DNA from 2 places in the Brevibacillus sp. FSL K6-2834 genome. Region 2 is predicted to be linked to the other one. Evidence: riboswitches for the same ligand, from Rfam matches in the RefSeq annotation. Region 2 holds a riboswitch; the other holds the start of a gene.
What was found. A riboswitch is a leader RNA that binds a small molecule or an ion and turns the genes downstream of it on or off. The one in region 2 is predicted to bind S-adenosylmethionine.
Positions count from the first base shown of each region.

Region 1: linked by a shared signal. The riboswitch ahead of NST96_RS03065 (homocysteine synthase) and the one ahead of NST96_RS24015 (ABC transporter permease) in region 2 are both predicted to bind S-adenosylmethionine.

Region 1 covers NZ_CP151945.1:572,741-587,524, forward strand. The annotation lists gene NST96_RS03010 (response regulator transcription factor) at 1-189, shown strand, start outside; gene NST96_RS03015 (HD domain-containing phosphohydrolase) at 235-1,389, shown strand; gene NST96_RS03020 (signal peptidase I) at 1,858-2,403, shown strand; gene NST96_RS03025 (TasA family protein) at 2,400-3,671, shown strand; gene NST96_RS03030 (hypothetical protein) at 3,664-4,314, shown strand; gene NST96_RS03035 (hypothetical protein) at 4,327-5,388, shown strand; gene NST96_RS03040 (signal peptidase I) at 5,701-6,240, shown strand; gene NST96_RS03045 (TasA family protein) at 6,341-6,949, shown strand; gene NST96_RS03050 (MFS transporter) at 7,012-8,211, opposite strand; gene NST96_RS03055 (MarR family transcriptional regulator) at 8,281-8,766, opposite strand; gene NST96_RS03060 (GNAT family N-acetyltransferase) at 8,993-9,499, shown strand; gene NST96_RS03065 (homocysteine synthase) at 9,633-10,934, opposite strand; SAM riboswitch class I at 11,016-11,120, opposite strand; gene NST96_RS03070 (hypothetical protein) at 11,996-12,961, shown strand; gene NST96_RS03075 (hypothetical protein) at 12,989-13,540, opposite strand; gene NST96_RS03080 (sigma factor-like helix-turn-helix DNA-binding protein) at 13,815-14,150, shown strand; gene NST96_RS03085 (hypothetical protein) at 14,163-14,348, shown strand; gene NST96_RS03090 (hypothetical protein) at 14,371-14,559, shown strand.
Region 2 covers NZ_CP151945.1:4,920,079-4,934,862, forward strand. The annotation lists gene NST96_RS23970 (erythromycin esterase family protein) at 272-1,549, shown strand; gene NST96_RS23975 (VOC family protein) at 1,649-2,068, opposite strand; gene NST96_RS23980 (metalloregulator ArsR/SmtB family transcription factor) at 2,563-2,889, shown strand; partial or broken gene NST96_RS23985 (SRPBCC domain-containing protein) at 2,886-3,307, shown strand; gene NST96_RS23990 (hypothetical protein) at 3,445-3,609, opposite strand; gene NST96_RS23995 (peptide ABC transporter substrate-binding protein) at 3,690-5,321, opposite strand; gene NST96_RS24000 (ABC transporter ATP-binding protein) at 5,350-6,306, opposite strand; gene NST96_RS24005 (ABC transporter ATP-binding protein) at 6,299-7,321, opposite strand; gene NST96_RS24010 (ABC transporter permease) at 7,335-8,282, opposite strand; gene NST96_RS24015 (ABC transporter permease) at 8,287-9,219, opposite strand; SAM riboswitch class I at 9,336-9,440, opposite strand; gene NST96_RS24020 (multicopper oxidase family protein) at 9,867-11,990, opposite strand; gene NST96_RS24025 (hypothetical protein) at 12,021-12,557, opposite strand; gene NST96_RS24030 (response regulator transcription factor) at 12,701-13,399, shown strand; gene NST96_RS24035 (HAMP domain-containing sensor histidine kinase) at 13,389-14,720, shown strand.

The sequences.
Region 1 (14,784 bases), 1.3 Mb from region 2:
CGGGAGCAAGAGATTTTTGAATTGATTGTCGAAAATCTCAGCAATCAGGAAATCGCTCACCGGCTATACATATCAGAGGCGACCGTCAAAACCCACGTCAGCAGCATTCTCAGAAAGACGGGCCAGCCCAATCGATCGCAAGCAGTGCTGTACGGTTTGAAAAAAGGCATGGTCAGGGTGCCGCGGTAGATAAGCAAATAAAGCCGATTGTAAAAACGGTAAAGAGGGTCTTACATGGAACTGCGAAAGAGGAAAGGAAATCATACCGAATTTCTGGCGGACAGGATGTTTTATTGGCTGGCTGTGCTGGTCACGGTCGATGCGCTGATTGCAGTGCTTCTGGCAGTAACCAATGCCATCTCTTCTCCATGGGTACATGTTATGGGCTTGGTCATCGGTGGAGCGGTATCCTGGACCGTCTACCTGCTGCACAAGCGCTATGTGCTGCCGGACGCCAGATCACCGCACGTGTCCGCTTTTCTCGTCATCGCCTTGCTGTTGTTTCTTTGTCTGTCCAACCGGCAGTATGATGCGGGATTGTGGAACATTTTTCTGATTTATCCGCTGTATCTCACATTCTTTCACAACCGGATGTTGCTGCTTATATGGGGAACCGTGAGCTGTTTGATCTACGCTTTTTCACTCGGTGTAAAACTGGAGCAAGCTTCTGCGATGGATGTGTTTGCCCACCTTTCGCTCGCGGCTGGAAGCGGCATCTGCGCTTGGCTCGGGTACTACTCCCTGAACAGATGGGTCGGCGGTGCCAGGCGGGCGGCAGACGAGAGGAAACGCGAATACGCGATGACCCTGCTAAACGAGCTTGTGCCCACGGTCGAGCGAAAAACGCGGATCAGCTCCCGGGAGATCGAGCAGATGGGCAGGCTGATCAAGCGGATGCTCCGCGAGTTTCCGGAGGAGAAGGTGAGCGATTGGGAGGTGAATTTGCTGTCCCTCCTGCATTACGTCAGCCGGATCAAGTGGCCTGATTATGTATTTGAAAAGGAAGGCAAGCTGACCACTTACGAATATCAGGTCATTCAGGAGCACTGCTTCATCGGGACGGAGCTGTTCAAGGACGATCCGGCCTGTCAGCGCGTGGTTGCTGCGCTGCATTCGCATCATGAGCGCTACGATGGCACCGGTTACCCCACTCAATTGAAGGCGAATGAAATTCCAGTGCTCGCACAGGCTTTAGGGATTGTGGAATGCTATCTGGCCATGACCACCTTCCGGTCCTATCGCGAGCCGCTAACGGTGGAGGAAGCCTGCGAGCAAATCCGCCTGATGGCAGGAACGGTATACGATGAGCGTGTGGTTTGCGCTTTTTCGCGCTCGATACAGATGCCCCTTCCCGTCACCGTTTCCAATGTCCCGCCGATGGTTGGCTAAATCTCCGCCTGAAGGATAGGAGAAAACAGCCTGAAGCCTGATGCAGATGGTGTAAATAAATGGTAATCATAACGTATGAACTGTCGGTCAGGAGGGAAGGCAAGTGTGGCAGAAGAAATGCGGGAAATGCCAAAAGCGATCGTATAGCAGCGCAGAACGGTACGAATGGATCTGCCCCTATTGCGGCAAAGACCTTTCCCGTATCCGTGCCGCTCCGGCCACCCTCTCGTATGTTCCCATTCGTCCTGTGCAGCCGCCCCGAAAAATAGAAGAAATTGAACTGACAGCTTGCCGAACACTCCCCGAGAGGTGAGATCTGCAAGCTTTTTTGTTTCCCTCATCCTTCAGTCTGAGATCGTCTCATCCCGGCGAATAAAAATCTTCCTCCCAATGTGTATGCGCAGTCCTTCCGGCGATGGAAGATGGGCCCCTGACTTCCGCGTAAAATGAAAAAAAGAGGTGATCGGCGTGGCAGCTCGCTGGGGAAAGAGAAGCGGTATTTTTATCCTGATCGTCTTTGTCATCCTCAATCTTTTTTTGTTCGCAACCAGCCGCTTAAACGATGACCGCATGCCGGGGATCGGCAGCTGGCGGGTGCTTTCTGTGCTTACGGGAAGCATGTCCCCCGCGATAAATGCCGGCGATATGGTCATCGTTCGCAGGTACGGGGAAGAGCAGCCGCGCGTGGGCGATATCATTACGTACTGGCAAGAGCAAAATGGCCTTTCCCTTACGACTCACCGCATCGTGCATCGAATGGAAAACGGTTATCTGCAAACGAAAGGAGACGCCAATCAAGGTGAGGATGGAGGGTGGACCGATCCGGACCGCGTTGTCGGCAAAGTGGTCGTCACCATTCCGTACGCGGCTGCAGTCCAGGAGGGACTTCGGAAGCCGCCTGTCTTGCTCGCCGCATTGGCTGCCTTTATCGTGGCTTTGGCGTATTCGCATCGGAAGGGCCAGAGTCGGTCGAAGCGTACGCAAACTGAGACAATTGAGGGGGAACTTTCATGAAGTGGGAACAGGTCAAAAATTGGCCGTGGAAGCGAATCGCGATGGGGACGGCTGTTCTGACTTCCATCGTAGCCAGTACCAGCTTTGGCACGTACGCCTACTTTACGAGCCAAGTGGAAGATTCCAGTACATTTGCGGCAGGAAAGCTGGAAATTTCCCTCGGAGAGACGAAAGCCAGGTTTCAAGCCGCCGACGATCAGCCGTTTTTGCCCGGAGTCCGGTTTGAAAAGACGCTGACGGTCCACAATCAGAGTGATGTCCCGGTGAAATACGCGCTTTTGGCTGAGAAGGAAGGCGGAGACGACATCGTGTACGATCGGCTGGTCGTGGAAGTGCGAAGGGAAAATGAAGGCGGCGAGCTGCTTTACCACGGGCGGGTCAGCCAGCTTACTTTGGCCAATGTGATCATTCCGGAGCTGCCCAAGGATGAAAGCGACGATCTGCATTTTTCCGTATACCTTCCGGAGAGCACCGGAAATGAAGTGCAGCAGAAGTCGGCCGATGTGACCTTTGGTTTCCTGGCTACCCAGCAGGATAATGGCCATTACTTTGCTCAGGGCGGTCCTGTCATGACGTTCACACCGCAGGATTTGAACGGCACCAAGCTGGTGGAAACGCTGCGGATGGCCAGCAAGGAAGCGGAAAAGGACAGCGTGACGGGATTGACCTTTATCCTCGAAGAAGGAAGCTACGATCTTTCCGACATGAAGCTGCCGGAAAAGGTGACGTGGAAAGCGGCTCCCGGCAAGGAAGGCAAGGTCGTCGTCCGGGCAGATGAGCTGCAGGTGAGCAACGCCGCTTTTGAAGGCATTCGCTTTGAAGGCAGCGGGACAGGCTTGTACGTCGGCTCCAACGTCAGCTTCAGCGGCTGCACGTTTGACGGCCGGTTCGACGCGGCAATCCGGACGATGCCCGATCTGAGCGGAGAGAAGACGCTGGAGGGGCTGACGGTAAAAGACAGCACATTTGCCGGAGCCGAGGCAGCGATCTTGCTGGATCAGACGATCAAAGGGGCATTCATCGCAAACAATTCGTTTTCGGGCGTTCAACACGCTGTGGTCGTAGCAAACGACCGGGAGACCGAAGTGCAGATCGTCGGCAATGACTTTGCCAACGTAAATAAATACGCAGTGGACAGCGGCGGCGTTCAAGTGGGCGATGGCATTGAAGGATTCAAGGAGACAAGCGAGGAGAACGGGGATGCGAAGAAACTTGCCCTCCATCTGTTCAAGGCAGACCTCTACCTGGAAGACAACAAATATGATTGAGCGGCGAAGCGGACAAAGACCCAAAAAGGAACGCCTGCGGCTTGCCGAACAGTGGGCAGGCGGTATTTTTCTGCTGGGGCTTACCGCCTCGCTTTGGGTACAGCCAGCCGGCACCTATAGCTGGATGTGGAAGGGGGTCAAAGATACAGGCAACCAATTTGCCATCGGGCTTTTGGACATTACAAGCAGCGTGTTTGGCGAAAAGTGGCGGGTGATTGAAGGGGGCAACCAGGCAGTCGACTTGTCCCGGATGATCCCGGGAGACGCCCGCCAGCTGGAGGCGACCCTTTCCAGCGGAGAGAGCGATCTGGAATTTATCTACAAGATTGTGGCTGAGGTGAAGGAAGCGGGCAAGCCGGAAGACGTGCAGAAGCTGGAGGAAGTTCTGCGCATCCGGATTGAAAGCGGCGGCAGCGTCATTTATGACGGGCTGGTCCGGGGGCTGCATCAGGAGCAGCCCGGGCTGAAGCATGTGAACGGAACGGAAGAGCATTTCTCTCCCCATCAGCGAAGCAAGACGTTTGCGATCACCGTCTATTTGCCAAAGGAAGGCGTAGATCACAGCTTTCAAGCGCTGAAGGGGAACCTGGAAATACGCTTCCTGGCCAAACAGGCCACGCTGGATGCCATTTTTGCGGAATAGGGGGGACGAATGGTGAAAAAGCTGGTGTCGGGCCTCATGGCTTTCGCATTGATCTTCGCGCTCCTCCCCCTCGAAGGTACAGTTGCCTTTTTGACCAGTGAGAAAAAGCAGACAGTCCCTGTCAGTCTGGGAACCAATGAAGACGTCTTTACAACGGAAACGGAAGCGATTCGCCTCGTGACAGAGGTGGAGAAGCACGTAACGATTACCAGAGTAAAGACGGAAGCAGGAAAAAGCACGGAGGAACGCGATGTAGACATTAGCATCGACGAGGGCACCTTTACGCTCGTATTCAAGCCGCAGCGTCCGCATCTCGATCTGGACGTGGAAAATCTGAAAGTGACGGGTGAGCCGGAGGGGCGCCTCGAGATCAGCCGGGAAGGCGGCGGGAACGGCATCGAGTTTCGCATCGGCCATATACGGGATCAAGTCAAGCGCGAACATGAAACACTGGAAGGGGAACTGCACATAACAGCCTTGGGCGGTTTTTACCGGCACGTGATTCCGTTGACGGTCGTTACGGAATACAAGGAAAGCTCGAGTGTCGTGGAGGTGAGCCCGCCACCTCCGCCCGCCAAACCTGGACCGGGGACTGGCACGCCGGGCTCTCCGCCGCCGGGGACGGAAACCCCTGTACCGCCTCCGCCGGGTGCAGGGGGAGAAGCACCGAAGCCGCCGGGAGCAGGAGGAGATATTCCGCAACCGCCGGGAGCAGGGGGAGAAGCACCGAAGCCGCCGGGAGCAGGAGGAGATATTCCGCAACCGCCAGGGGCGGGTGGAGAAGCACCGAAGCCGCCGGGAGCAGGAGGAGAAATTCCGCAGCCACCGGGAGCAGGGGGAGAAGCACCGCAACCGCCGGGAGCAGGGGGAGAAGCACCGAAGCCGCCGGGAGCAGGAGGAGAAATTCCGCAGCCACCGGACACAGGAGAAGAACCTCAGTCTCCGAGCACAGGGGAAAAGACGCCGCAGCCTCCAGGCGGAGAAGGCGAGGATCAGCCGCCTCCGAGCCCGGGAGAAGACAATACTCCGCCGTCGAACCAAGACGGCGAGAGTCTGCCAGCCTCGACAGGCTGAGTGCTTTAGCAGCGTGCATTCAAACAAAGTGTAAACGGATCAAACAGAAACGGATCAAACAAGACCGGCGGGTCACCACTCGCTGGTTTTTTCATGCCAAAAGTCGTTTCCGTCGTTCCACTGCACCATGAAAAGCTGAGATAAGGTCATCCCTCGGTATGAAAATGCAGCCATACTTTCCGGTGCTTCGGATCATCCCGGACAGTCAGGAAGTTCACCCTGACGCAGGAAGATGGGAAAACGGAAAATCCGTAAGATGAGAACTGTGAACGGCATACAGCCGAACGCCAAGGAAAGCGGGGAGATCATCCAGTGGTCCTGTTGAAAAAGTGCATATCCATTCTGACGAGTCTGTTTTTAATCGCGGTCATCGCCATCACGGGTCTTCTCTTCGTCAGCAAGATAAACGGAGGGAAAACGGTTCTGTTCGGCAACCAGATCATGGTCGTGCTCAGCGGATCGATGGCTCCCGCCTTCAACACGGGAAGCATCGTCGCGGTAAAGCCGGTCGACTTCAAGGAGGTCAAAGAAAAGGACATCATTACCTTCAAGGACCCGGAAGGCCTCACGATTACGCACCGCGTCATCGAGAAACGCGATGGCCAGTTGATTACCAAGGGCGACGCCAACGACGGAAAGGACACAGCCCCGGTCACGCCAGACCGGTTTATCGGCAAAGTGCAGTACTCCGTTCCGCTCATCGGTTACTTTATCGAGTTTGCCAGATCGGGACTCGGCATGCTGCTGATGCTGGGCTTGCCCGGACTCTACCTGATCGTCAGCCAGGTCTGGAAGCTCTTGCGAATGATCAAGGAAGAGGAAGCGAAAACGGCGGCAAAGCCGCAGCCGTAAATCACCCTCGCGGTGATACCTTGGGGGCTGATAGCAGTTCTTTCTGGTATCAGGCTTCAAGTCATCATAAATATCATGAATGCGTGGGAGGAAGAAAAACATGAGCTTGAAAAAGCAATTTGCGGTAACCTTGGCATCCGTAGGACTTGGCGCGGCACTGATCGGCGGAGGCACCTTCGCATGGTTCAATGCCACAAGCGAAATCAAGGACAATACGTTTGCCGCCGGTAAAATGGAAATCGGCGCAACACCAGCCGAGTCCGTCTTCCAAGTGGAAAACATGAAGCCCGGTGATTGGTTTGAAAGAACATTTGACATCACCAACACAGGGACTATCGACATCAATAAACTGCTGATGAGCGTAGATTACACGGTAGCCGACAAAAACGGCGACAACGGCTCTGATGATCTCGACAATCACCTGAAGGTTTACTGGCTGTCCAGCGCAGATCCGAGCATCCCGATCTCCGAGCGGGTCATCGTCCATCCGCTGAACGGCAAATCGCTGAAGGAACTGAAAGACAGCGGTCAAGTGGATATCAGCAGCTGGGCTACCAAGCTCCTCACGCTGCCGCCTGACACGACAGACCGCATTTACATGGGTATTGAATTCGCAGATGACGGCAATGATCAAAACCGCTTCCAGGAAGACAGCGTAAACCTGACGCTGAAGCTGGAAGGCAAGCAAACAGCCGGCGAGCCGAAATAATTGGTTGGCTGCCGCAAAAAGAAATCCTCACTCAAAGACGAGTGGGGATTTTTTGGCAAGTACTACTGACCGGGACGGACGACATTTGAAGCGGTGTGGAAACGAATCCAGCCAACCCATGCAGAGACGGCGATAAACAGCCCGGCAAAGCCAAATTCCAGCCAGCTGTCCCCCAGCTTGAACAGGAAGGCACCGATTACGGGGCCCGCCGCCATCCCTATGTAGCGGACAAAATTGTAGCAGCCGATGGCTGTAGCCCGTTCATTGAGGAAAGCCTCGGACAAAAGCGTCGTATGCAAAGGCATGCCGATCCCCAGCGTCAAAACGTACGCCATGCTGCCGAAAATCAGGGCGGTCAGCGATATGTTGGCCAGCAGCATGAAGAGAACGGTGGCAGCGGCATTCGCGATGGCGGTCATCAACAAAGCGCGCTCAAGCCTGAAGCGCTTCAACAGAAGACGGCTCATTTTGCTGCTTGCAATGAATACGAGCGAAATGCACAGAAACAATACGCCGATCTCATTCGGATCCAGTCCAAAGGAGTGAGTGGCCTGCACAGGCAGGAACACGAGGAAACTGTAATAGGTGAACATTTGCGCAAAAGCGATAAAAATGATCGCTCCTCCCACTGGATGGGTCAAAATAGAGGCAAACGGTCGCCCCTCTTTTTTCGTCGCCAACAAGCCGGACGGCCTGGTTTCCGGGAGCAGCCAGGCGTTGGCGCCAAAAAGAATCAGCGAGCTGACAGCGAGAAACAGAAAAATGACCGGATGTCCGCCAAGTCCCCCCAGCCAGCCGCCCAGCAGCGGCCCAAGCGCCGGGCCCAATCCCAGCATCATTTGATAGGTGCCCATCGCTTCTGCTCTTTTTGCCCCCTCAAACAGGTCCCCGATGACCGTCGCAGCTGCGATCGGAATCGCGGCAAAGCCGATACCCTGGAGCGCCCGGAAGAACAGTAAATAGGCAAGAGAAGGGGCATAAGCGCAGCCGATGGAGGCGGCCACAAACAGGAGCAGGGCAGGAAGCAGGACTCTCCGGCGGCCGAGGCGGTCAACCAGAGGGCCGTACACGAGCTGCATCACGGCAAGCATCAGCGTAAAAACGGAAACGGTCAGATTGATCGCAAAAGCGGAAGCATGGAAGGTTTGCTGCATATCGGTCAAAATCGGCAAGAATAGATTTTGGGCAAAGGTACCGATTAAAATCGTAATCCCCAGCAGGTATAAAATAGTAGACGAGCCAACCGTTTGTTTTTGTATCATGGTTGTTTTCCTCCTTTTTTGTTTCCGAGGAAACAATATGTTCAAAAGTAATGCGACGAAGATCGAATGTCATTCATCGCGTTGTTTTTGATCAGCCAGTTCCAGTGCATCCTGCAGCAAGCGGTGCAAAAAGGCGAGTTCCTCTGCGGTGTACCGCCCCAGAAACGCCTTCCACTCGCTGCTGATGTTTTGATGCTGCTGCTCATGGATGGAGAAAACCGCTTCTCCCTGTCGTGAAAGCCGAAAATAGACTTCCTTTTGATTGCCGTGAAGCTGGTAGCGCGTGATGAGTCCTTTTGTGAGCAGCTTTGCCGTGATTTTGGAAACAGCGCTTTTCGTCACCCCGATTTTTTGAGAGATCGCCGTCACGTTTGCATCGCCGCCGAGACCGATGCATTGAATCACGTGCAGCTCGGTGAGGCTCAAATTTTTGCATGGCGCACAGTCGGGAGCAAGTCGGTTGATTTCATCGAGCAATCGGTCGTGTCTCTGTTTTCTTCGCTCCTCCTGCTTATGAGACAGAACGAGAATTTGCTGGAAGATGCTTTCCTTCACATCCAATGTCGAGCAGCCTCCTCCTCAGTATTGTTTCCAAGGAAACAATACCAATGTACCACAAGCTTCGGTAGCATTGCAAGCAAGCCGACGAAATTGTCGTTCTGACAGAGTCTGTTAACATACGTCGTCTGTTAAAAGTACATCGCTTGTTGTAAGAAAGATTACCCACAGCGTATAGTAGAAAGAATAGATTGGCCAAAACCAGCAGTTGGGGGTGTCTGCTATGTTTCGTGAAGTAGAGGTTGAAGAATGCAATCGCATTGCCGAGCATGTTGAGAGGCTTTCGGAGATTTTGGTAAAGGTTGTCGAGGATGGTGCGTCTGTCGGTTTTCTCCCGCCGATGGAGCAGGCAGAGGCAAGGCGGTACTGGGAGAACGTATTGCAGCCCGGGGTCATTCTGCTTGTGGCCAAAATCAACAATGAGATTGTCGGAAGCGTCCAGTTGCATGCATCCACGAAGCAAAACGGCAGACACAGGGCGGAAATCGCCAAACTGATGGCCCATCCGGATTATCGCCGCAAGGGAATCGGCCGCAGATTGATGCAAGCAGCGGAGGCGAGGGCGAAGCAGGCGGGGCGGACGCTCCTTGTTCTCGACACGAGAGAAGGAGATCCTTCCAACCTGCTCTATGCCTCACTCGGATATAAGGAAGCGGGCCGCATCCCTGACTACGCCAGATCGGCGGATGGGGAATTGCATGCAACTGTTTTTTACTATAAATCTATTTGAGCTCACCTTGGCCCCTCTGCCAAGGAAAAGGAAAAAGGGAAGACCATCGTCCGCGTCATTCGCGACAGAGGGTCGTCCCTTTTGCTATGGCGGGTTCAGGAAAAAGGCTGTTCCCGGCTCGTTAAATGTTCAGCTACACCTTGCTGACCGCTACCGCCGCATGGAGTGCCTGCTCCAGATCAGCGATGATGTCGTCGATGGCTTCCGTACCGACGGAAATGCGGATCATGCCAGGGGTCACACCGGCAGCAAGCTGCTCGGATTCGTTCATTTGCTGATGAGTGGTGCTAGCCGGGTGGATGATGAGCGACTTGGAATCGCCGACGTTTGCCAAATGGGAGAACAGCTTCACCGACTCGATCAGCTTTTTGCCCTCGGCAACACCGCCGCGAATGCCAAAGGTGAGGATTGCTCCCGCTCCTTTCGGCAGGTACTTTTTCGCGAGTTCGTGGTAAGGACTGTCCTCCAGGCCAGGGTAGTTGACCCACTCGACCGCGGGATGCTGCTGAAGATAGCGGGCTACCGCCAATGCGTTTTGGCTGTGGCGTTCAATCCGCAGGTGAAGCGTCTCCAGCCCTTGCAGGAACAAAAAGGAATTGAAAGGAGCCACGGCCGCGCCGATATCGCGCTGGAGCTGCACGCGCGCTTTGATAATGTAGGCAAGCGGTCCGACAGCCTCCGTGTAGACGACGCCGTGGTAGCTCGGGTCCGGTGTGGTCAACCCGGGGAACTTTCCGTTGTTCCAGTCAAACTTGCCGGAATCGACGACGATTCCTCCGATCGCGGTGCCGTGTCCGCCAATAAACTTGGTCGTGGAGTGAACGACAATATCGGCACCGTAGTCAAACGGTCGGCAAAGCAGCGGCGTGGCAAACGTATTGTCTACGATCAGCGGAACTCCGTTTTCGTGGGCGATGGCCGCAATCGCTTCGATATCGGCGACGTCAATTCGCGGATTTCCGATTGTTTCGGTGAAAAGAGCTTTCGTATTTTCGTTGATCTTGGCCCGGAAATTCTCCGGATCGGACGGATCGACGAAATGAATCTTGATCCCCAGTCTGCCCAGTGTATGGGCAAACAGATTGTAGGTGCCGCCGTACAGGTTGCTGGAGGAGACGATCTCGTCACCCGCCTGGGCGATGTTCAGGATGGCGAATGTAATCGCAGCCTGGCCGGACGAAGTGGCAAGTGCCCCGACCCCGCCCTCCAAAAGGGCAACGCGCTGTTCAAATACATCCTGCGTCGGATTCATGATCCGCGTGTAAATGTTGCCTGGCTCCTTGAGGCCAAACAGGTTGGCCGCATGCTCCGTATCGCGGAACACATAGGACGTCGTCTGGTAGATCGGCACTGCTCGCGATCCTGTCACAGGATCGACGGATTGGCCGCCGTGCAGGGCAAGGGTTTCCGGTTTCCACTGTTGCTGGTCTGACATGGGCATCTCTTCCTCTCGTCAAAAGATATAAAGAAAACGAAGCCTTCTCCTGAGAGGGGAAGGCTTCGGACATGCCGGGCGGTTTCATCTCTCAGAATCAGCGATTCTGCAGGATTTGGCACCATGCGTCCTTGCGCAGGTTGCCGGGTTTCATCGGGCCTGTCCCTCCACCACTCTTGATGAAATGTTTGCAATTTTCTTATAGCGCTTATTTGGTATTATAAGGGGACAATTTCGGAAGGTCAATCAAATTTCCGACTAAATTGGTGGTTTTTCTGTGATTTCGAGAACGCTGCTATCGTATGGTCTTTTCTCTGCATCTGGAGGGTGGGGAGGAGCTGTTTCGGGTGGTGTACGCTCTTGGGCTTTTTGTTTTTCCTCACAGCAACAATAAGGAGGAAAGGAAAGAGCCATGGAAAATGAGTTTGCAGTAGGCTGGGAAACCTTGTCCTTGATCAATGCGGGACTGGCGCAAGGAAAAAATCGGAGCGGAAGCACAGGCCTCCGGCTTTTTTTATTGCTTTGAATATATTCAGTTGATTTTGGCGAATCCGTTACTGCAAGGTTCCTGTTCGAAGTGGGCGCCCTAGTGATGGATGCTTTTCCTTGCGCATTTTTGCACCGGTCGATGGCTGCGTACGGGCCATAACGAGAGGCAGGTATAGGTATACATATGCACAATATCCTGTGTTGAGGCTAGGGAGTAGCTCCCCTGGCCTATTGGTGTTGTTCTCGTGAAGATGGCCTGCATAGCTCTTGTCTTTTCATGATATCTTCAACCCTAACACGAAGGTCCCTGATAAATTTGTCGTTTTCTTCCTTCTCTTTTTCCAGTTCCTCAGAATAATGCGGTAGCTGAGTTTTGGAGGGGAACATGACTAATTCACCTTTATTCCTCACTTTTTTCCCCTCACGTCGATCAATTATTCCACGCCAATCCCTTACCTGTTCAAAAAAAAGAGTGAGCAAATTTCCTTGTATTTTACCTAGTAAGTGAAAGCGACAAGATGACCGGTCAAAAAGTCGTTTATCTCTTACAAAAACAAGGAGGACTTTGCATTATGATAGCACTGAACCGCATTCGAGGATTACACATTTATACAGGCGACGGTTATAACGTAACTACAAGTATGCTTAACGCACTCGACGGTCGAAGGCTTAACGTGTATATTATTCACCTCGGACATCCGGATGATGCAAGCACGAGGTTTGACCGTCTGAAATCTAAATCACATCGAGCGCAAGTCATTTCGAAATCCATTAGCTATTTGGAGGATTTTCTAAGAGTGTGGAAGCGATCAGACATTGCTGGAGAGGAAATGTACATTTCCCTCCCTATGCTTCACAACAATTCATCTACTATCGAGAAGGCGGACGAATTCTATTCTGACTATGTAGATTATATGAAACAAGTGAAAAGTACAATCGTTGATCGGTTGGGACAAACATATTGGGATAAGGATTTTGCAGGTTTTTACTTCAGTACAGAAGCCATTTATCCGATTCAGGAGAAACTTGACAGTTCCAGACCAACCTCAAATCCGATGGTGAAACTGTTGAATGATCTGTCTTATCGTATTCGCAACACTTATGAAAGATACTTTATGTGGTGCCCATACTATGGCTATGGTGCAAACAGGGAAAATATTGCTCACAATATAGGAGTTATCGCTAATCGCACCAATATTTTTGATGTTATTTGTATTCAACCAGCAACATATTATCACTCGGCTCCTGATAAGAATGTGAACTTGGTTTATAGGAGTGCCCGTAATGATGAAGTCGTGGACGTATATGGAGATCCAGTTGCTGGTGGTAAACGCTCATCCGCTACGGCCTTCATCGGTGTGAACATGGAAGGCGATAGCGATTTCAACAAGAGCAAGAGGGCAATCTTTAATGATTACATTGACACTTTTAGCCCGCTTATCAATGATGTGCCAATCGTGTTTTACGGAAATACGCTTGAAGTTGTGACGGGAACTCCGGGGCTGCTAGATGCAATTGAAGATTTCTACCGATCGTAATAAAAAAGGCGCGAGAAATCGCGCTTTTTACTTTTCCTCTATAAACCTGTCACCTATTTCATGAACATAATCAAAAAAGTATAGATAGACCGCCATAACTTCGTTATTGCTGTTATAGTCCTCTACTTTTATTGGCATACCAGTAGATTTGTCGATATAGGCCATATGGTAAGCAGGGTTACCCTTTGCATTATTATTCGCCTTTAACACTTCCACTTGTTTTCCGTTCAACTCTACAGCCTCGACGGATGTCCAACGCTTATCTTTATAATTGTTAGCTGTTCTTTGAAACAAAGAAGATTCCTCGTTACTGAATCTGGTATCTTTCTTAATATCCCTAGTATCCTCATAGAAGTAAAGATAGTCGTTTCGTTGCGATCCGTTCTTTGGATTAAACCAAGTATCATATACGGCAATGGTAACTCCATCAACTCGTACTACTTTCATATGCTCAATAGTGCCTTGTTTTTGTGCAGCTTGTGCTGGAGCAACCGTTTCAGCAAAAACGGGGGAAATTGATCCTGACCATCCAAGTGTAACGGATAAAGCAACAGGAAGAACGAACGCTAGTTTTTTCAAATGAAACACCCTCCATATCCTTTTTTGTAGCCTCACCTTTTTAGACGCAGGAAAAGGTAAAAAGTTACAAATGAAAAGAATTGTTTTATGTGACAATTCGAATTGTTTACAAACCAATATTCCCCAAAAATATTCTACTAGTGACAGGAAAAAGGTCTCGGTTAATCACATAAAATTTGGTAAAATAGAACGTGTGTTCCTGCTTTTATAAAAATTTATAGAGAGAAGGTGAGCAAAAACCCCCCTTTTTGTACCTAGTAGGTGGGGGGATTCTATGCCAAAACAGACATGGACAAAAGTTCAATTTCTTCAGCAGATCAAACGGACGGCTTGGAAGTTACAATACCAAGCCAAAAAGCAGTATCGGCGGGAAATGTTCCTTGACGATCACAAGGAAGTTCCGTACCACGACTCGATTGATTCCCAGTTATTTGTCGAAGAACTGCTCAACAGCTTACCTGAACGTGAGAGGTTCATCATTCAACGAGTGGTGATTGAAGGGAGAACGGAACGTGAAGTAGCGCAAGAACTCCGTATCTCCCGTTCTCGACTCCACGCCTGCAAAGTACAAGGATTACAAAGACTTCATAAAAAAATTGTCTTTGCCTAAAGGAGGAACGTAATGCTGGAAGATGATGTCTTTTGCAAATTGGTGCATGATGCGCAACGAGGAAATCGGGAAGCGCAGGAAGCCTTACTAAAATACTTACAACCCGAACTAGAAAAAATGACGTGGTTTATACGTATGCCACTCGAAGATAGTCTGCAAAGTTTACATTTAGCAGTTTTGGAACTGATCTCATCATGATCAGAGAAAAGGAGGAGGAAGGATGAATGAAACAACGATCACCATAATTGCTGGACTTGTTGCAGTTTTAGCCATCTGCATTATTTACCGACATGTAAGTTTAACCATTCAAATACGGGACATAGTAAACGTGTCCTTACAAGCTAACAAAGAGCAAGAAAGTCAAAAAAAAGAAGAATCCGAAGTATCCGATCCTTCCCTGGAAAAATAAATAGCAGAAAGAAAATGGCGATTTCTTTCTGCTCACAATTATATCAAATGATAAGGAGGAAATGAACATGGCCACAATCATAACAGTTTTACTTCTTCTGTCAGGAGCTACACTGTTTGGAGTATTGATGAGTCAGCAGCGTTTGTGTAAAGAACTGAAAACCATGAAGAAATGACTAATCCCCCCTTTTTGAACTGTGACCCGCAAGAGGGTCACTTTTTTAAA
Region 2 (14,784 bases):
GACTGATCATCTAACGGATAATGCAACTTTTCATTTGACTATTCCGCAAATTCCACAAAAACCCTTTTCCGCGGGGACGAAAAATGAAACTGGAACTGGGATAAAATTAATTCAATGTAGTTAAACGTATCCGAAAAGAGTATAATTATGTAAATGGCAAGAAAAACCATTAGATGAGCCTTGTACGTTTCTATCAATCCAAAAGGAAGATGACATATGCGGTTGTCATCTTTTATCAAAGCAAGGATCAACTCAAGAAAGAGAGAACGATATGAAAAAAAACCTCTTGATCGTCATGAGCTTGCTCATCATGATGAGTGTACTGACAGGTTTCCAAGCGGTATCCACCAACCCGTTGCAACAGTCGGTGAAATCCAGCCTCGTCCCTGTTTCCAAAATGGCGCTTCCTTCGAAAACCATTATCGGGTTTGGGGAAGCTACACATGGCAACAAGCAATTTACGATGCTAAAGTTGGATATTTTCAAGCATCTCGTAGAAAAGCAAGGATATCGCGTATTCGCCATCGAAGGCGATTTTGGCGGAGGGCAAAAGGTCAACGAATACATACTGGGAGGCAGCGGAACTGCCCAAGATGCGGCAAAGGCAATCGGATTTACCATCTACAATACGCAAGAAATGGCAGCCCTTCTCTCCTGGATGCGCTCCTATAACGAGCATCGGGATGCAAAAGACAAAATTCATTTTTACGGGTTTGACATGCAGCGCTATGACCACAACAAAAACGGGCTGTTCTCCTACTTGAAAAAGGTGGACCCGCCACTTGCCTCCAAGTATGAGACGGCACTTGCGAATCTGAATGACAAGACAGTGTATGATCAAAAGAAAGCCACCGTACAAGACGGGCTCTCCCATATGAAAAGCCTGATGGAGCGTATGAAAGAAAATAAATCCGTTTATATCGCCAAAAGCTCCGAGCGAGAATATGAGCTGGCACTGGCCTTTGCCGAGGCGATCAAGCAAAACGCTACTCTTCGCGGAACCAATGCCAACTATAGCAATACCCGCGATTTCTATATGGCGGAAAAAGTGAAGTGGGTCTTGTCCTACGAAAAGAAATATTACGGTCGCGAAAAACTGTTCATCACCGGACATAATGGACACATTGAAAAAACCTCCACTACCGCAGGAACAGCCACTTGCATGGGGGCCCATCTCGCCAAAGCCTTTGGGGACCAGTATTACGCCATCGGCAGTGAATTTTACGAAAGCTCCTTTATTGCCAATGACGCCTTTACCAATGAGCGAAAGGAGTTTCATGTAAAAAATAGCGGCAACGATCGGCTGGCTGTACTGTTTGCACAGACAAACATGCAGGATGGATTCCTGGATTTTGCAAAGGCCAAAAATAATGAAAGTTTCACCGCCTACCTGAATAAAACGCAGCCCATCAGTGCCATCGGAGCAGTCTTTAGCGGATTGTATGAAAAAATGGAAAAGATGTATACGTTGCAGATGGTTCCGGCGAAAGCTTTTGATGCGCTGATTTTCGTGCGGACTGCTACTCCTTCGGTAATGTTAAAAGAGTAACGGAGCGGGAATTGTCGGGTTCCTTGCTGATCATACCGTAGTTTAAAGAAAGAGAATGCCCTTTTTGCTGATGCAAAAAAGGCATTCTCTTTCCTAATTCTATCTGCTTTCCGTATAAATTTGAAAGGTCACGCCAAATTTGTCAGTTACATCGCCAAACCCTGGGCTAAAAGAGTTTTCTTCAAATGGTATATTCACTTGACCGCCTTGCTGCAGGGCTTCAAAAAATCGTTTTGATTTTTCCACGTCATTCGTTGAAAGGCAAATGGTTACCTGTTTGCCCTTGGGAATAGACGAACCGGTTGGAGCATCGGAAAACATGAGTTCCGTTTCACCCACACGCAGCTTTGCGTGTGCCACAAGATTCTTTACCTCATCCGTAAAAGTATCAGGCATTTCCGGCATATCACCGTAAGTAATGATGGTGAGGACTTCGGCACCTATCGCTTGTTCATAAAACTGAATCGCTTCCCTTGCGTTCCCTTCCAAATTTACATAAGGGGTAAGTTTTACTGTCATCCTAGATCAGCTCCTTTTTTTCCCATCATACCTTTTATCAAATGCGTTGATTTCTTTTCAATTGCTATCTTCAATAACCCAAACATTGTATTGGTTCTTCTGCTCATTTATCAGCCTCTCATTCAAACAAGCTGTGGTGCAAAAAATACTGTTTGACAGGACACCAAATGGTGTCGTATTATCAAAACAGACACCATTTGGTGTCCGAATGACGATTTATTCATTTTGTAAAGTTTGAATCTGAATAAGTTTGACTTGAACCAATTAAAAGAAGAAAACCAATGAGCAAGCTTATTGGTACGGAAACAACTGCGAAAGTAGAAAACCAGTCAGAGGAAAAAAGATTGAAAAAAGTGCATGCTGACGAAATATCGCCTCGTGGACACTGCGTCCGAAGAGTTGCATACTGTAAGGAGGTGGTGAAATCAACGGCTGTCCCTTAGTACACCATAGATTTCTCCTACATAAAATCATATTTTTTGGAGCGGGTAGCTGTGAACGAGAACAACCAGCGGGATGTGTTTGACGCGATTGCAGATCCAACCAGGCGCCGATTGATTCGTCTGTTGGCAGAGGCAGAGGAGATGCCGCTTCATGAGTTAACCACGCATTTTGAAATGGGCCGTACAGCGGTATCCAAGCATTTGACAGTCCTGAAAGAGGCCGGACTGGTACTTGATCGAAAAGTCGGCAGAGAAACGCGATATAGGCTGAACGCCTCTCCACTCAGAGAAATTCAAGATTGGGTGGCTTTCTACAGCAAGTTCTGGAGTACGAATATATTGCGCTTGAGCCAACTATTAGAGGAGGAAGAAGAATGAGTTTAACCTTATCCCTGGATTTTCAGTACAAGACATGATGGAGAAGCTTTGGACCGCCTTGACCGATTCAAGCAAGCTTGCCAAGTGGGTGGTCAACATCCACACCGGTCAGGCAATGGAAAATGATTTTAAACCCGTCGTAGGACACCGTTTTCAGTTTCGTACGGAACCGAACGAATATTGGGATGGAATTGTTGAAGGCGAAGTGCTTATCGTGGACCCGCCACACCGATTGTCCTATACTTGGGGCAGCGGAGAGGAGAAGCATACGATCACCTGGACGCTGCAGGATGTAGGGGACGGAAAGGTTAACCTTCATCTCGAACAAACCGGATTCTCAAATGCCCAAGCACTGGGTGGAGCTAAGTATGGCTGGACCAAATGGTGCGGCGAGCTTGAAAAGGTGTTGGAACAATAAGCGCATTCAATATTTATGCATCAATGGCGACAGCCGTATCGAGGCGATAAACAGCAAAAAACGGAGCACGTAATCGCTCCGGTTTTTTGCTGTGCCATGCCATGGCCCCTCAGACGTTTCGACCACGCTGGTTTCGTTTATTCGATCTCGTTTCGCTGGACGGAAGCGACCGGCTCCACGTTTTCCGTGTACATCCGCTTCACCAGCTCGCTCTCGCCCTCTACTCGATCCCCCTGCTTTGCCAAAAAGTCCTGCGACTCCCGCTGCTGATCATTCGGCTTTTTGTTGTTCGGTCTGGACATGTCTGTCCCCCTCCTGTTCTGCGGTAAACACCCTTCTTACTATGAGTGCCTCTGAGGGATTTTATTCCGGGTCCGTGAGGTTACTCAGCCAATCTTTTTGCCCCGCGCAGGTCCGGTGTCCCGGTTACGCTGAAGCGGATACCTTCGATCTTTTTGCTGTTGAGGTAGTTTTCGTTGTTGAAATAGATCGGGATGACCGGCATATCCTGCATCAACACGGTTTCGGCGTCGTGCAGAAGCTTCATGCGCGCTTCCTCGTTTTGTTCGACCTTCGCTTTTTCGATCAGCTCGTCAAACTTCGGATTGGCCCAGTTGGTAAAGTTGCGGGAGCTTTTCCCCGTGTACAGCTCCAGCATCGCGAGCGGATCGAGGTAATCGCCGTTCCACCCCATGCGGGCGATCTGGAAGTTTTTCTGCTTGAACGTATCGATGTAGGTTTTCCACTCCTGATTTTCCAGCTTCACCTGCACGCCCAGGTTTTTCTTGAACATTTCCTGCAGCGCTTCGGCGATCTTCTTGTGGTTTTCCGCCGTGCTGTATTTCAGCGTAATCGGCGGAAGCTCTGTCCAGCCTTCTTCCTTCAAGCCTTCCGCCAAAAGCTGCTTCGCCTTGGCCGGATCGAACTGATAGTATGGCGCCACTTCTTCCCGGAAGTCCTTGCCCGCAGGAGTTTTCACCCCGAATGGCGTGTAGCCGTACGCCGGGAGCTGGCCTCCCATGGTCACGTTTGCCGTCAGGATGTCCCGGTCGATTGCGTAGGAAAAGGCCTGACGGATTTTCGCGTTGGTGAACGGCTCTTTCTCTACGTTAAACGTGTACGTATAAATGCTGTAGTCCGGGAACGATTTGTACTCTTCTTTTCCCTTTTCCTGCTCAATCACGTCGATTGGCAAAGAGTCGATCAGGTCAAGCTCTCCCGTTTTGAACATCTGGTAGTAGGTAGTCGCTTCGTTCACCATCTTGAAGTGGACGGTCTCCATCGTTACCTTGTCTTTTTCCCAGTAGCTATGGCTTTTGGCGATGGTCAGCTGACTGTTGTGGTCCCAGCTCTCCACAGTGTACGGGCCGTTGGTCACGATGCCTTTCGCTTCCGCTGCCCAGTTTTTGTCCGCTTCCACAACTTTCTTGTTCACCGGCAGATAGGCGCGGCTCATCATGATTTTCGGGAAATAGGTGATGGGGTCTTTCAGTCTGACGACGAGTGTGCGGTCATCCTTTGCCTTGATCTGCACGTCATCCACGCTGCCTTTGCCCGAGTTGTACGCCTCCGCGCCTTGTATGTAGTAGAGCGCAGATGGTTCATAGGCGGCAGTCTGCGGGTTCAGCACACGCTTCCAGGAGTATTCGTAGTCATGCGCCGTTACCGGATCGCCGTTCGACCATTTCATCTCGGGGCGCAGGGTAAACGTGTAGGTTTTGCCATCCGGGGAGACTTCCACCTTTTCGGCTGCGCCTTCCACGATGTCCCCGTTTTGGCCGTAGCGGTACAGTCCTTCGTACAGATGGTCGATCACCCAGTACGAGGTGGTATCGGAAGCGAATGCCGGGTCCAATGTGTACGGTTCACCCCGCAGATTGGCGGTCATGACTTGTTTGACGGCTGCCCCCGTCTGTTGATCGGAAGACGTAGCCGGCTTATCGCTGCCGCATGCGGAGAGCGCAGGCACGGCGAGCGCCAGCAGTGCGGCAAAAGCGAGCAATCCTTTTTTCATCGATGATTTCCTCCTTGTTCTCCTCTGTCTACTGTACAAAATGGCAAGCGATCCAGTGTCCGCGCCTCACCTCCTTCCACTCCGGCGCTGCTTCGGCGCAGACGCCTTGGGCCGCCGGGCATCTGGTGCGAAACGGGCACCCGCTTGGCGGATGAATCGGGCTCGGCATCTCTCCGGTCAGGACAATCTGCTCCCGCTCTTCGCGCTGGGCAGGATGGGAGACCGGCATGGCGGAGATCAAAGCCTGCGTGTACGGATGCAGCGGTGCTGCAAACAACTCCTCGCCCGGTGCCAGCTCCATCATCTGCCCCAGGTACATCACGCCGATCCGGTCGCTGATGTGCTTTACCATCGCCAGGTCATGCGCGATAAACAAATAGGTGATGTCCCGCTCTGCCTGCAGATCTGCCAGCAAATTGACGATTTGCGCCTGAATGGATACATCCAGTGCGGAGATGGACTCGTCCGCCACGATAAAGCTCGGCTCCACAGCAAGCGCCCGGGCGATCCCGATGCGCTGCCGTTGTCCGCCGCTGAATTCATGCGGAAAGCGTTTGGCGTGGCCGGGGTGCAGTCCGACCAGCTCCAGCAGGCGGTAGATGCGTTCTTCCCGCTCTTTTCCTTTTGCCAATCCGTAGGCGTCGCTTCCTTCGGCGATGATGTCGCCCACCCTGAGCCGCGGATTAAGCGAGGCTTGCGGGTCCTGGAAGATTAGCTGCATGTGGCGGTTTGCTTCCCGCCTTTCGTGTCTGTCCATCCTGGCGAGGTCTTTTCCTTGAAACAGGATGCGCCCCGCAGTAGCCGGGTACAGGCCCACGATCGTCCTGCCCAGCGTCGACTTGCCGCAGCCGCTTTCCCCGACGATACCGAGCGTCTCCCCCCGCCTGATGGCAAAAGAAACGCGGTCAACAGCCCTGACCCGTTGGCCGCCGCCAATCTCAAACGATTTGGCGAGATTCTCCACCTCCACGATGTTGTCAAGCATATGTCTCCCTCCCTGCTGCAATCCACGCTTCCGCCTTCGGGGCACGCGGGTCGTTCAGCCAGCAGCTCGCCTCATGAGAATCGGAAAACGATTCGGCTGGCGGCATATGCGCCAGGCAAATTTCCATAGCAAAGCGGCAGCGGGCGGCAAACGGACAGCCGGCTGGCGGACGAAACAAATCCGGCGGAGTCCCTTCGATGGGGACCAGCCGCTCTTTTTTTCCTGCCGCAAGACGCGGCACAGACTGCAGCAGCCCCTGTGTGTATGGATGGCGCGGGTTGTCATAAATCTCTTCCACCCGGCCGCTCTCCACCACTGCGCCCGCGTACATCACCGCCACATGGTCGGCTACCTCTGCGACTACGCCCAGATCGTGGGTGATCAAAATGATCGATGTGTTCAACTGCTGCTGCAGCTCCTTCATCAGCCGAAGGATCTGCGCCTGAATGGTCACGTCGAGCGCCGTCGTCGGCTCGTCGGCGATGATCAGCTCTGGATGGCAGGCCAGCGCCATGGCGATGCCGACACGCTGCCGCATGCCTCCGCTCAGCTCGTGCGGATATTGTTCATACCGCCTCGCCGCCTCCGGAATGCCCACCCTCTCCAGCAGCTTCAGCGTCTCTTCCTTTGCTTCCGCCTTCGTCTGCTTTCGATGCTTGATCAGCCCTTCGGCAATCTGTGTCCCGATTTTCATCGTCGGGTTCAGCGAGGTCATCGGGTCCTGAAAGATCATGCCGATCTGCGAGCCGCGAACCTGCTGCCACTCCTGTTTCGTCAGCCGGGTCAGCTCACGCCCGCGAAACCGGATGCTGCCGCTCTTTACCTGGCCGGATCGGGGCGGAATCATCCCCATCAATGCCCGGGCGGTCACGCTTTTTCCGCAGCCGCTCTCTCCGACAATGGCCAGCGTCTCTCCCTCCCTCACGGAAAAGGACACCCCTCTCACTGCCTGCACCTCTCCGCCGTACGTGCGAAAGGAGACGCGCAGCTGGTCTACTTCCAACAATGGCTTCATGATGAACTCCCCCTCATTTCCTGATGCGCGGGTCCAGCGCGTCCTGCAGACCGTCCCCGAGCGCGTTGCACGCGAACATGGCAAGCGAAATCATGAATCCCGGAAAAAACAGCCGCCACCACTGCCCGCTCAGCACAACCGCCAGCGCGTCGTTGGCCATCGTTCCCCAACTGGCCGTCGGCGCTTGCACGCCCAGACCGAGAAAGCTGAGAAACGACTCGGCGAAGATCGCATGCGGAATCGTAAAGGTCAGGTTGACGATGATCACGCCAATCGTATTGGGCAGCAGATGCCTGATGATGATTTTGGCATGGGAGGTGCCCAGCTTTTCTGCCGCCAGCACAAACTCCTGCCGCTTGATCTGCATGATCTGTCCTCTGACCAGGCGGGCCATGCCCACCCAGCCGGTCAGCGAAAGCGCAATAATGATCGTGGCTAGTCCCGGCTCCAGAACGACCATCAGCAGGATCACCACCAGCAGATACGGGATGCTGTAGAGAATTTCAGCCAGCCGCATCAGGATGTTGTCCACTTGGTCACCCAGCCTGCTCCTTCCTGCCATGTATCCGGAAATGCCGCCGATGCACACACCGATTACCAGGTCGATGGCCGCCGCCACCACACCGATAAACAAAGAGATGCGGCCGCCCATCCAGGTACGCGCCCACATGTCCCGGCCCAGATCGTCCGTTCCAAACCAGTGCTCGCCCGAGGGCGGCAGATTCCCCTGCGTCAACGACTGCTCATGCGGGCTGTGAGGAACGAGCATCGGTCCGAAGATCGAGAGCGCCACCACCGCCGCGAGCAGGAAGAACCCGAGCATCGCCAGCTTGTTGCGGCATACCCGCTGCCATACCTCCTGCCAATACCCGAGGCTGGGACGTTCCCGCTCTTCCCCGGCAAGCCGGCTTGGGTCGACAGGTCGAAACAGCGAATCCAGTTGTGTTGCCTGATTGGCCATAACGCTATCTCCCTCCGCTCGTCAATCTGATGCGCGGGTCAATCACCCGGTACAGCAGGTCGATGATGTACAAAGTAAAAATGAGCACAAAGCTGTAAAAAACAGTCATTCCCAAAATGACCGGATAATCGCGGTTAAAAATGCTTTCCACGAAGTATTTGCCAAGCCCCGGAATGGCGAAAATCTTTTCCACCACAAAGGTTCCGGTCATCAGGTTGGCAAACAGCGGACCGACAAAGGTAAGCACCGGCAGTATGGTATTGCGCATCCCGTGTCTGACGACGATGGAAAAGGTGCCAAGCCCTTTCGCCTCCGCCGTGCTTATGTATTCCTGCTGCCAGACTTCCAGCATGCTGGCTCGTACGAATCGGGCGATAATGGCAAGCGGCCCGATGGCGAGCGCAAGCGTCGGAAGAACCGAATGCTCCCAGCTCCCCCAAGCCGCGACGGGCAAAAGCTCCCATTTGACCGCCATGTATTTGATCAACAGCGGTGCCAGAATAAAACTGGGGACGGAAATCCCGACGATGGCCGCGAACATGGACAGAAAATCCAACGCCCGGTTTTGGTAGAGCGCCGCGACGATTCCGACTGTGATCCCACCTGCCAGCGCGACAAGAAACGCCTGGAGCCCCAGAACAGCCGAGGCGGGAAAGCCCTCCGCAATCAGCGTGTTCACGTCCCTTGTCTTGGACTGGATGGACGGCCCCAGGTCAAATTGCACCAAGCCTTTCAGATAGAGCAGGTACTGCATAGGGATCGGCTCATCCAGGTTGTACTGGGCCCGCATGTTTTTCACGACTTCTTCCGGAAGCATTTTGGCGTCAGACGCGAACGGGTCGCCCGGAATCAGGTGCATGATCACAAACGTCACCGTGACAATGATCCACAGCGTAACCAGCATGAGAAAGCCACGCTTGACCGCATAATGAAGCACGTTGTTTCCTCCTTTGTGCAATTGTAATACTAAGTAAATAAATACGAATACTATGGATTATACATACAGAAAGCCCCTCTCCAGAAAGAAGAGGGGCGATTTGTACGGTTCCCACCTTCTTATCTCTCAGAATAACTCCGCAGGATTTAGCACCGTAAGGTCCATCAGACCAAGGTTGCCGGGTTTCATCGGGCCAGTCCCTCCACCACTCTCGATAAGAATGTTTTATGAAGTTAAATTTCATTCACTAAATTCTTTTTTATCTTATCATTTTACTTGGATATGTCAATGCGGTTTTAGTGCATTTGATTTTTGTTTATTTGTTACAGCTTTCATAGAAATGGACAAAAAAATCAATTTACGAGATCTGACGATAGTTACTTTCTATCTTACTGGAATGTAATAAATATAAAAGCAATAGTGATCAATAGAAAAAGAACAAATAATATCCCAAACACTATACATGTGTTTGCTGCTTTTTTAAATCTTGTCAAATTGGAGTTATTCAAAGACTCGATAGAACTAAAGAAACTTTTCAATGCTCCTATTAAAAAAAGAAATGTAAAGAAAGAAAATAAATACAGCAATATCATCACTTTCCTTTCTTTCTTAACCTTATATGGCATTATCATCATGGAGTCAATCGCCTAATCCGGCAAATTCCCAGACCTCGTCCCAACTTCATAAGAAGCCCGCACATGATCATACATAAGATGCAAAATCATGCCGGTCGCCGCATGATCCAGGTTATGGCAGTGGTCCATCCACATGCCCGGATTGTCCGCGACAAATGCGACCTCATACGATTCGCCGGGCAGCACGTTTAACGTATCGGTAAGCCATGGAGTCTTCACCTTCTCGCCGTTCTTCTTCAAAACCGTCATATGATGCCCGTGCAAGTGCATCGGATGCTCGGTCAAGCTTTTATTCACAAAGGTCGTTTTGACGCTATCGCCTTCTTTGACGACAAAAGTCGGCACCCGGGGATACACCTCTCCATTGATCGTCCACAAAAAATGAAACGTGCCGTTGTAAAATCCCATCTCGTTTCCGAGAATCATCTGGAATTCCCGATCGAATTTTTTCGCTGCCGTGACGTCATTTGTGACGGGCTTACCGTAATCGGACGGGTCGAACTCGGCAGATTCCGCCTTGAAGATCGGTTCCTCCGGAGGGGTTTCGGTATAAAAAATGATGCCAGGATTGCTCGTGTTCTTGTAATCGCCGAGTTTAAAGAGAACGGGACGGTCCGGCATCGTGAAGGTCACGTCGTATCTGCCGCCCGAACCAAGCCGCAACGCTGTTTGATCGGACAATGGCTGCGGGTCTTGAATCCGCATCCCGTCAATGCTCGTGATTCGGAAATCGGTCCCCTGCAGAAGATATTTTTGTGAAAGCTTATGCGTATTGATGATTCTCAGCTTTACTTTCTTCCCCGGCTTTACCTGCTTCGTTTGCCAACCGTCTTCTTTTCCAAAGGCATGTTTATACCCTTGGCTGGTCGTCCAGCGATGGTTGATGACGGTAAACTGTTCGTCAAAGGTTTCCGCGTCCTGCTTCGACTCGACAATCAGCGTGCCGAAAAGCCCTTTCACCACTTGCTCCGACGCTTGCTGATGAGAATGGAACCAGTACGTCCCTTCCTGCTCGGCCCGAAACTTGTAAGTAAACGATTGCCCCGGTTTCACGACATTTTGCGTCATCCCCGGCACGCCGTCCATTGCATTCGGCACGTTATAGCCATGCCAATGAATCGTCACTCCGCTATCGATATCTTTATTGATCAGCTTCACTTCGACCATATCGCCATGCTTCACCCTGAGCTCGGGAGCGATTTCGCCGTTATACGTCCAGGCATCGATCACGGCTCCAGACGCAAGCGGTATCTTCTCTTGCTGTGCCACCAGTTCGAACTTCACATCGGCAGGAGCGGAAATATCTCCGGTCAGAGCTGCTACTTCAACTGTCCCCGTGCCGGTTTGATGATGAGCGCCATGCTGCTCATGACGATGATGCCCGGAGCCTGCAGACATCCGTGTAGCCGCGCCGCCCCCTTCGTCAATCCGGTCGTGATTCATCATGTCGGATGCTTCCGGCAGCTTGGAGGCTTGCACTCCCGCCAGTACGTTTGATACAAGGATGGCGATTGCGACCACGGCGGTTAGCGTACCAGCAGCAACGAAGTTGACCATCCTGTAAACAAGCCCGCGCTGAAGCGGTTCCCCCCGTACAACCTTCGCGTACCTTCTTCTTGCAAAAATCGCCGGCACAAGCAAAAGGAGCGCAACCAGCATCATCCGTTGAACGACCTCAAACGGGCCGGGCAGAACAGGCTGGGCAAAGACGGTGCTGAAAGCAGCAATGCCGGATGCGAGCGCTGCCGCATAAAAGGACAGCGGTACGGATGGATGAGCCACTGTGCGCAACGCTTCCGTCGTCGGTGCATCTCCACCGGAGTCCCGCAAGCTTTTTAACCGGGGCCATACCGTTACCGTCAAATACAATTGAGAAAGCAACGTCAGCGGGATAATCGCTTTGACCGTTCCCTCTACAAACAGCCAGCCGCTCGTAACGAGTTGGCCGATGATGATCGCGTACCACAGAGCACTCAGAAGAAGCGCCGCGCCACCCACCCGCAGAAGGAAAGCTCTCCTCTTTTTCAAGCTGTCGCTGGTTTGCGAGTAAGGAAGGCCTGTTGCCACAATACCGGCGATCCCCCACAACAGGGTCATACAGATCGTAAGCACGATGCTGGAAATGGTTTCAAACATGGTCTCCCCTCCTCGTGATCGGATGCTTCGTCATTTTGCCGCTTCTTGCTTGGGCTTCCGGACGATCGGCTTGATTTTTCCAAACGGTTTGAAATAAGAGATCGCCGTCATAAAGATCAGCGAGACGATATTGGCAATGGCTCCGCCAATCAATGAATAACTAGTGTTCAGGAAGGCAGCATCGCCGAGCGCAAGGAATCTCTCCTGTTCGGCGATCCGAACGATTTGAGACAACCAGTCTGCCATATACCCGATGCCGAAACCGATCAACGATACAGTCAGGATCAGCTTAATCAAGATCCAGTAATGCTTGAAAAGCCCCCAATTCGTCCAAACGGACAAGACAATGCCGGTGAGCAGCGCGACTACAGCGGTGTACCGGATGAAGACAACATCGACCAAATGCATATTGTCCAAGGTGTAATACAGCTGCTCGCCGTTCTCCGCCTTCAGCATATACATACCGAGCAGCAGCATGACCATCGCTCCGCCAAGCCAGCAGACGACCGAAAGCACATGGATGATGATGAGCAATTGCTTTTTCCTGATCGACAATTTGTAACCCATACTCCAATCCTCCCTAACAGCTTCTTTGTTAGCCATCCTACCAACGAAATGTTGCGAACTTGTGGTGAACCTATTTACACATTGTGAGGGCCACAGATATCCGATAAAGTTGGTATTAAATGGGCAGTACTGGGAGGTTGAAAATGGGGAGTAAAGTTCTGATCGTAGAGGATGAAATCAAAATCGCATCGCTCATCGAATCGTTTCTTCAGAGCGAAGGATACGATTGTCTAACAGCGATAGATGGCAAAACGGCCCTGCAGCTCTTTGCAAAACACAAACCGGATATTGTGCTCCTGGACTGGATGCTTCCGCAAATGAACGGACTGGACATTTGCCGGCAGCTCAGACAGATCGGCTCTCCCGGCATCATCATGGTCACGGCCAAATCCGAGGAAACCGACAAAATCGTCGGCCTCGAAATGGGAGCGGACGATTACCTGACAAAGCCTTTCAGCTTGAGGGAGCTTTCCGCCCGAGTCCGTTCCCTCTTGAGACGGATGAACAGAAATGAAAGCGACGGGTCCGGCAGCGTGCTGCGAAGAGGCGATTTGACGATTCACGAGGACAGTCTGCAGGTGTTTAAAGGGACAGAGGAGCTGCATCTCACTCCAACCGAATTCAAAATCCTGCACCTGCTGGCGTCGAAGCCCGGACGGGTGTACAGCCGCATGCAGCTTCTGCAGCACGCTTTCGAGGAGGAATTTGTCGTCGACGAACGGACGGTAGATTCCCATATCAGCAAGCTCCGCAAGAAAATAGAGAACGGCGGCCGGACCTCCGACTACATTCAGACGGTATACGGATTCGGCTACCGATTCGGAGCGGAACATGAAAATTAGAACCAAGCTGTTCCTGACGATGAGCGTAATGATCGTGCTGCTCCTGCTTTTTCTGCTCGGCGTCACGCATGCACAGTTTTATATTTCTCGTGATTTTGCTTATCTGGAGGATAAAGCTGCTTTTGAATCACTAAAGAAAGAGTTCGAACAATTCTATAGGGACCACGGCAATTCATGGGAACATGTCGGCGATGCCAGGTTTGAGTATTCCGCCCCCTTTGCCGGAATCGTTTTGTCTGCAGATGGAAACTTCCTGTATCAGCAAGGAAAACTAAGCGCGGATGAACTACGCAATGACGGCTACAAACTCGTGCTTGCCTCGGGTGACAAGAGGATCGGCAGGCTGTACGTGATGAACGACAGTCAGTTCAAGACGTATGAGTTTAAGAAGATGTGGTACGGCATACTGCCCAATATCGGCATCGCTTCCCTGCTGTTCACCTTTGTCGCGGCTCTGCTGACCATCTTTTTGTTGTCCTGGAGACTGACAAGCCCTATCCGCAAAATCATCGCGGGCATCGAGGCCATCAAAAAAGGCGACGCTGCAGCCATCTTTCCGGAACAAAGGAAAGATGAATTTGGAGCGATTGCCAAGGCTCTTCGGGAGATGAACGATTCGCTGGCAGCCGCGGAACGAACCCGAAAACAGCTGATGTCCGATGTCGCCCACGAATTGAAAACGCCGCTGATGATCATTCAAGGGGAATTGGAGCTGGCTCATGAGACCGGGGCCCCCCTTTCTCCGGCCAAGCAAGCTTCCCTTCTCGATGAAGTATTGCGGCTGTCGCGTTTGGTCCATGATGTACTGGATTTGTCCAGGCTTGAGGCCGGCATGATGGAACTGCACCCGCGAACGGAAAACCTGGTCGTGTTGTTGGAGGATGTCACGGCGAAGACCCGGTTTATGGCAGAGGATAAGCACATACAGCTTTCCGTGCACGCCGAAGAAGAGAATATTCCTGTGTCGGTTGAGAAATCCCGGATTCTCCAAGCGCTGTATAACATCCTGTCGAACGCCATCTACTATACGAATCCCGGCGGCCAAATCCGCCTCCATGCGGAAACCGTACACCTGCCCGACCGGCAGCAGCCATACGCCTGTATCCGGGTGGAAGACAACGGGGTCGGCATACCCGAAGCGGATTTGCCTCATATCTTCAACCGCTTTTATCGAGCGGATCATTCCCGTGCCCGCCCGAGCGGCGGGACAGGTCTCGGGCTCGCGATCGCGCAGCAGAACATCGTGGCTCATCAGGGGTGGATTGAGGTGGAAAGCGAAGTGGGGAGAGGTTCTGTGTTCAAAGTCTATTTGCCGATGTGACGGATGGAGGCAATCTTGTGACAGACTCTGATGGCTGAACAATATCATTCCGACAATGAGGGCC